One region of the Tepidamorphus sp. 3E244 genome, then DNA from elsewhere that is predicted to be linked to it. Evidence: predicted binding sites of a transcription regulator. Region 1 holds the regulator's gene; each other region holds the start of a gene.
The links. The regulator PhoB, encoded in region 1, activates phosphate uptake and scavenging genes when phosphate is short. The targets are predictions, from matches to a motif close to TGTCATNNANCTGTCAT.

Region 2: ACKTEK_RS09880 (UDP-2,3-diacylglucosamine diphosphatase) is a predicted target of PhoB. The motif match lies at 1,418-1,434, and genes of this name have one in related genera.
Region 3: ACKTEK_RS05460 (RNA degradosome polyphosphate kinase) is a predicted target of PhoB. The motif match lies at 818-834, and genes of this name have one in related genera.

The regions. Positions count from the first base shown of each region.
Region 1 is NZ_JBJXCY010000001.1:171,612-173,873, forward strand. Features, by position in the region: gene phoU (phosphate signaling complex protein PhoU) at 1-360, shown strand, start outside; gene phoB (phosphate regulon transcriptional regulator PhoB) at 393-1,091, shown strand; gene ACKTEK_RS00785 (GcrA family cell cycle regulator) at 1,154-1,645, opposite strand; gene ACKTEK_RS00790 (aspartate aminotransferase family protein) at 2,090-2,262, shown strand, end outside.
Region 2 is NZ_JBJXCY010000002.1:222,617-224,878, forward strand. Features, by position in the region: gene ACKTEK_RS09875 (glycosyltransferase family 4 protein) at 1-518, opposite strand, end outside; gene ACKTEK_RS09880 (UDP-2,3-diacylglucosamine diphosphatase) at 518-1,324, opposite strand; gene ACKTEK_RS09885 (SDR family oxidoreductase) at 1,489-2,262, shown strand, end outside.
Region 3 is NZ_JBJXCY010000001.1:1,140,895-1,143,156, forward strand. Features, by position in the region: gene ACKTEK_RS05450 (AI-2E family transporter) at 1-99, shown strand, start outside; gene ACKTEK_RS05455 (chromosomal replication initiator DnaA) at 103-795, shown strand; gene ACKTEK_RS05460 (RNA degradosome polyphosphate kinase) at 954-2,262, shown strand, end outside.

The DNA of each region.
Region 1 (2,262 bases):
GTGCGCGGCCTCGACCACATTTCCGAGATCGCCCTTCACCAGCTGAAGGACGTGCTGGACGCCTATACCGGCCGTGACGCCGTCAAGGCGCTCGCCGTGTGGGAGCGCGACAGCGATCTCGACGCTGTCTACACCTCGATCTTCCGCGAACTGCTGACCTACATGATGGAGGATCCGCGCAACATCACGCTGTGCACCCATCTGCTGTTCGCAGCCAAGAACATCGAGCGCATCGGTGACCACGCGACCAACATCGCGGAAAACATCCACTACGTCGCAACCGGTGAGACCATCGCCATGGACCGTCCCAAGAGCGATGAATCCTCCATGACGACCGTTGAAGAAGGATCCGACGATTGAGCGCCCCGCTCCGCGTCGACGAACCCGCGCAGATGACCGCCACCATTCTCATAGTCGAAGACGAGGAAGCCCTGACCCTCATGCTTCGCTATAATCTGGAGGCCGAGGGTTTCCGGGTGGAATCCGTGGCGCGCGGCGACGAGGCGGAAACGCGCCTGAAGGAATGGACGCCGGACCTGCTGCTGCTGGACTGGATGCTGCCGGGGCTCTCCGGCATCGAGCTTTGCCGCAGACTGCGCGCGCGCACCGAGACGCAGCGCCTGCCGGTCATCATGCTGACCGCGCGCGGCGAGGAGAGCGAGCGTATTCGCGGGCTTTCCACAGGGGCCGACGACTATGTCGTGAAGCCGTTCTCGATCCCCGAGCTGATGGTGCGCATCAAGGCCATGCTGCGCCGGACACGGCCCGAGCTGATGTCCGACATCCTGTCTGCCGGTGACATCGTGCTCAACCGCGAGACGCACCGCGTCGAGCGGGCCGGGCGCGAGATCCACCTCGGGCCGACCGAGTTCCGCCTGCTGGAATTCCTGATGCGCGCGCCCGGTCGCGTCTTCTCGCGCGAGCAATTGCTCGATGGCGTGTGGGGTCGCGACGTCTATGTCGACGAGCGCACCGTCGATGTGCATGTCGGCCGCCTGCGCAAGGCGATCAACCGCGCCCGCGCCAAGGACCCGATCCGCACCGTGCGCGGGACAGGCTACGCCTTTGACGAACGGTTTGCGGCCGCCTGAGGGGCGGCCGCTGAAGTCGTTTTCGGATTTTCCATCACGCCCAACCGGGCGATGAACGCGGCCTAGCTGCGACGGCGGTCGCTGCTCGGCTGGAAGGCGACCTTCGCGTGATCGTCGCAATAGGGCCCGCCGGGGCCGGAATGACGCCCGCAGAAATAGAAGTCCTCGCGGGTTGGATCGCCCACCGGCCACTTGCAGCGATGCTCGTTCAGATCGAGGATCGTGGCACGCTCGGCCTCGGGAATGACGATCTCTTCCAGGACAGGACGCGGCGTCACCACCGGCTGCGGAGCGGCCTCGGGCTCCATGCGCAGTGCGGCGTTGCCGGAAAATTGCGGGACACGCGCCGTCGGCTTCGCCGGGCGCGGCTTGGCGCGCGGGCGCTGTGTTGTGGTGCGGGTGCTCTTGGCGCGCCCGGCCAGGCCAAGGCGATGCACCTTGCCGATCACCGCGTTGCGCGTGACGCCGCCCAGTTCCGCCGCGATCTGGCTTGCGCTCAGCCCGTCGGCCCACAGTTTCTTGAGCAACTCGACCCGTTCGTCAGTCCAACTCATGGAAAAATGCTCCTCGCCGCTTTCTGGCGGTGGCAGCTGACCCCTGGATAGAATCCGTCCCCGTCCGCGATCCGTACACGATCACGCCAGAACGAAAGCTTGAGGCTGAAACTGTCCGCCGCACAATATGTAGTGTGCTTTATTCAAAACTTAACGCATCGCCGGACTCCGCTGCAAGAGTCCGAAATGCAACACATGCTCTTATCCCCAGAACTTGGCCGGAACATGGAATCGACGGTGGAGAACCTGCTTTATCCGCTTCGTGCGGTCTGATTGACTTGACGTGCTCAACAAATAAAATGTGGGGCAATGCTGCGCCGCCCGCCGGGGCGGCGTCTTTCGTTTCAGGGCCTTTTCGGCCCGGAACTGGACGGTCCGCACGCCGCGCCCATCCCGTTGAAACGGGGTCGCGTGGCGTGCGGACCGTGGAGTGGAGGATTACCCGTGGTCACAGCGATCCTGCCGACCTATGCCCGTGCCGAACTCGCTTTCGAGCGGGGCGAGGGCGCGCGCGTCTACACGGTCGATGGAGAGGAGTTTCTCGATTTCTCTGCCGGCATCGCGGTCAATTCCCTCGGCCATGCCCACCCGCACCTCGTTGCGGCGCTGAACGAGCA
Region 2 (2,262 bases), on a different contig from region 1:
TTCTTCTCGCGCGGGCGGAACTGCTTGTGATCGACACCGCGCGGCCACTTCACCACGGTGCGGAAACCCCGCCCGCGAAGCTCTTCGGCGAGCGCATCGGTGGTCACCATCACCGCGCGGCCAGCGTTGTGGAACCGCGCGAGATAGCGATAGGTCAGGTCCACCGGCACGGGCACGCGCGCGCGCAGGTATTCGGGGAAGCGCGTGTGGTAGCTGGTGGTGAAGGGCTGGCCCGCGTTGATGCACCACTTGCGCACGGCATGGCCGATGGGGCCTTCGGTGGCGATGTGCACATACTCGGGATTGAACGCCTCGATCTTGCGTGCGATCGCGCCGGGCGGTGCCAGCGCAAGCCGGATTTCCGAGTAGGTCGGCAGCGGCATCGTGCGGAAGCCTTCATGCGACAGGATCTTGAAATCCGCACCAAGCGCCTGCGCGTCGGAGCGCACGCGGTCGAGACAGCGGACCACACCGTTCACCTGCGGATACCAGGCATCTGTGGCGAGCAGGACTTTCATCAGGCGGCAACCTCGTCGCGTTTCAGTGGTACAAGCTTCTCGGCGCGGACCTGCGCGCCCCAGTCAATTACTTCCAGCGTTCCGTCCTGGTGTTCCACCAGCGCGGTGCAGCTTTCCACCCAGTCGCCGCAGTTGAGGTAGCGCACCTCGTCCATGATGCGGTCTGCCGCGTGGTGGATGTGGCCGCAGATCACCCCATCGACCTTCTCGCGGCGCGCGGCATCGACGACCGCGCCCTCGAACTCGCCGATGAAGTTGACGGCGTTCTTCACCTTCAGCTTCAGCCATGCCGACAGCGACCAGTAGCCAAAGCCGAACTTTCGGCGTGCCACGTTGAATTGCGTGTTGAAGGCAAGCGCCACCACGTAGGCCCAGTCGCCAAGCAGCGCCAACCACTTCGCGTAGCGCACGACCACGTCGAACTCGTCTCCGTGGATCAGCAGGTAGCGTTCACCGTTGGCCGTCTCGTGCACCGTGCGGCGCACCACCTCGATGCCGCCGAAATGTGTGCCGATGTAATCGCGCAGCACTTCGTCGTGGTTGCCGGGAATGTAGACGATGCGCGCGCCCTTGCGGGACTGGCGCAGCAGCTTCTGCACCACGTCATTGTGCGATTGCGGCCAGTACCAGCCGCGCTTCAGCCGCCAGCAGTCGACGATATCGCCAACTAGGAAGATGGTGTCGGCCTCGTGCTCCTTCAGGAACTCCAGGAACATCTCGGCCTGCGCACCGCGCGTGCCAAGGTGGAGGTCCGAAACGAACAGGGTCCGGAATTTGCGAGTTCGTTCCGCCTTGATCACGGACATCCCCTTCTCTTCTACGGGCTCCGTGAAGCAGGACCCCATCCCGCTTTACGTCCCCAAGCCCGCGAGTGCTGGCAATGGCCTAGCCCGATTCCGGTTTCACTATTATGACAGTAGCCCCATTGCGGTCGCCACCGCAAAGACGGCAACAGGCAGGAGAACGCGACATGGACCTTGGAATCGCCGGCAGGAATGCCATCGTTTGCGCATCGAGCCGCGGCCTCGGGCGCGCCTGCGCCGAGGCACTGGCACAGGCCGGATGCCGCGTCGTGGTCAACGGGCTGGACGAGGAACGGCTGAAGCGCACGGCTGACGAGATCGCCACGGCAACATCTGCGGAGGTCATCCCCGTCGCCGGAGACGTCAGCCTGTCCGACACGCAGGACGCGCTGGTCGCCGCCGCAGGCGAGACGGATATCCTCGTCAACAACAATGCCGGCCCGCCCTTCAAGGATTTCCGCGAACTGGAACGAGAAGAAATGCTCAAGGGCTGCGTGCAGAACATGGTCACGCCCATCGAGATGATCCAGCGCGTGATCGACGGCATGGCCGAGCGCGGCTTCGGGCGCATCGTCAACATCACCTCCGGCTCGGTGAAACAGCCGATCCCCGGCCTCGACCTGTCGTCGGGCGCGCGCGCCGGGCTGACGGCGTTCCTCGCCGGCGTGACGCCGAACTACCTGGCGCGCAACGTGACCATCAACAACATGTTGCCGGGCATGTTCGCCACAGACCGGCTGCAGGGGCTGGTGAAGGCCGCCGTCGCGAAGACCGGGCAGAGCGTGCAGGAAGTCGAGACCCAGCGCCGCGAGGCAATCCCCGCCAAGCGCTTCGGCAACCCCGACGAATTCGGCAAGACATGCGCGTTCCTGTGCTCGGCCCATGCCGGCTACATCGCCAACCAGAACGTGCTGATCGACGGCGGTCGCTTCCCCGGCTGC
Region 3 (2,262 bases), 970 kb from region 1:
GCGCTCGGCGTGGTAGCCCGGTTCGCGGTGGAGAAATACCGCGAGAGCACGCTCTATCGCGGCACCGACGACAAGGCCCCGGACAACCTGAACGGCTGATCCATGGCAGGCGAACCCGACCGGCAACTGGCTCTCGAGCTTCCGTTCCGGCCCGCCATGGGCCGCGAGGATTTCATCGTCAGCGAAAGCAATGCCGCAGCCGTCGATGCGATCGACAAGCTGGAAACGGCCGATCCGCCTTTACTGGTGGTCGTCGGACCGGAAGGCAGCGGCAAGACGCATCTCGGCGCGATCTTCCAGGAGCAGGCGGGTGCGGTGCGCGCTGATGCGTCTGAACTATCCGAGGCCGTGATGGAGCAGATGCTCTCCGCCGGTGCCGGGTTGGTCGAGGGCATGCCGCCAGAAGCGGGAAAGCCCTTCGCGGAGGACACGTTCTTCCACCTCATCAACGCGGCCATCAACAAGCGGTTGGCCTTGCTCATCACCGCGCGCAATGACCCGCCCGCATGGTCGCTGAAGACTGACGACGTGCGCACACGGCTTCGGCTTGCCCGCGTCGTGACGCTCGCCATGCCCGACGATGCGCTGTTCTCAGCACTTTTGCTGAAGCTGATGGCCGACCGCCAGATCACGGTTGCGGCCAATGCACTGCGCTATGCGATCCCCCGGCTCGAACGCTCTCATGCCGCTGCCGAGGCCTTCGTGAAGGCCGTGGATACCGCCAGCATGGAGAAGCGCCGCACGGTGACGCTCGGTGTGGTGCGCGAGGTCATTGCCGGAATGAACGGCGACTGATTGCTGGCTTTGCCGGGCGCGAAGACACCAAACTGTCACCATCCCGGTCTAAGAGCTTGTATCGGAGCAGTGCGGATTTCATCGGCATGGCGGGAAGCCGCGCGAATTTTCGCAGAATTCTGCTAAGATGCCGCAGCGTTCACACCACACGGAAAAATATGGACAAGTCAGCCGCCGAACCCCAGCCAACGGAAGCAGCAATCGCCCAGCCCAATCCTGTGCGCCGCGCGGTATCCAAGGCCGCAGAACCGCAAAAGGACTGGTTCGACGATCCCAAGCGCTTCGTGAACCGGGAATTGTCATGGCTGGCGTTCAACCGCCGCGTTCTGGAGGAATCGGCCAACACCGATCATCCGCTGCTTGAGCGGCTCCGCTTCCTGTCGATCTCCGCCAACAACCTCAACGAGTTCTTCATGGTGCGCGTCGCCGGTCTCGTGGAGCAGGAGCGGGCCGGCATCAACACCCGCAGTCTCGACGGGCTGACGCCGAGCGAACAGCTGGACTCCGTCGGCCTTGCGGTGGATTCGCTCGTCGCCGGGCAGCAGGACCAGTGGAACGCCTTGCGCGGGCTTCTGGCGGAGGAGCGTATCGTCATCGTCGAGGGTGAAAACCTGAGCGATGCGGAGCGGACCTGGCTCGATAACTACTTTCTCGCGCACGTCTTCCCGGTGCTGACGCCGCTGGCGGTGGACCCGGCTCACCCATTCCCGTTCATTCCCAATCTGGGCTTCTCGCTGGTGCTGGAACTGGCCCGGAAGGGCGGCAGCATGACCGCGCTCATTCGCGTGCCGCTGCAGGTGCCGCGCTTCATCGCCCTGCCGCAGGCTGAGCCTGGCACCTATCGCTTCATCAGCCTGGAAAACACCATTGGGCTGCACATCGAGCGACTGTTCCCCGGCTATGACGTGCGCGGACGCGGCGCGTTCCGGATCATTCGCGACTCCGACATCGAGATCGAGGAAGAGGCCGAAGATCTCGTGCGCGAGTTCGAGACCATGCTCAAGCGCCGGCGCCGTGGCTCGGTGACGCGCCTGGAGATCGAGGCGTCGACGCCGGAAAACCTGCAGGCCACTGTCGCCGAGGCGCTGCATGTCAGCCGTGACGAGACTGTCACCATCGACGGGATGCTGTCGATGCACGAGCTTGATCAGCTCGTGGACGTGGATCGCCCGGACCTGAAATTCGTGCCCTACACGCCGCGCTTTCCCGAGCGCATCCGCGAGTTCGGCGGGGACTGCTTTGCCGCGATCAAGGCCAAGGACCTCATCATCCACCACCCGTATGAATCGTTCGACGTGGTGGTGCAGTACCTGAACCAGGCCGCCCGCGACCCGGACGTTCTGGCCATCAAGCAGACGCTCTACCGCACGTCCAAGAACTCCCCCGTCGTGCGCGCGCTCATCGAGGCGGCAGAGGCCGGCAAGTCCGTCACGGCACTTGTCGAACTTAAGGCCCGTTTCGACGAGG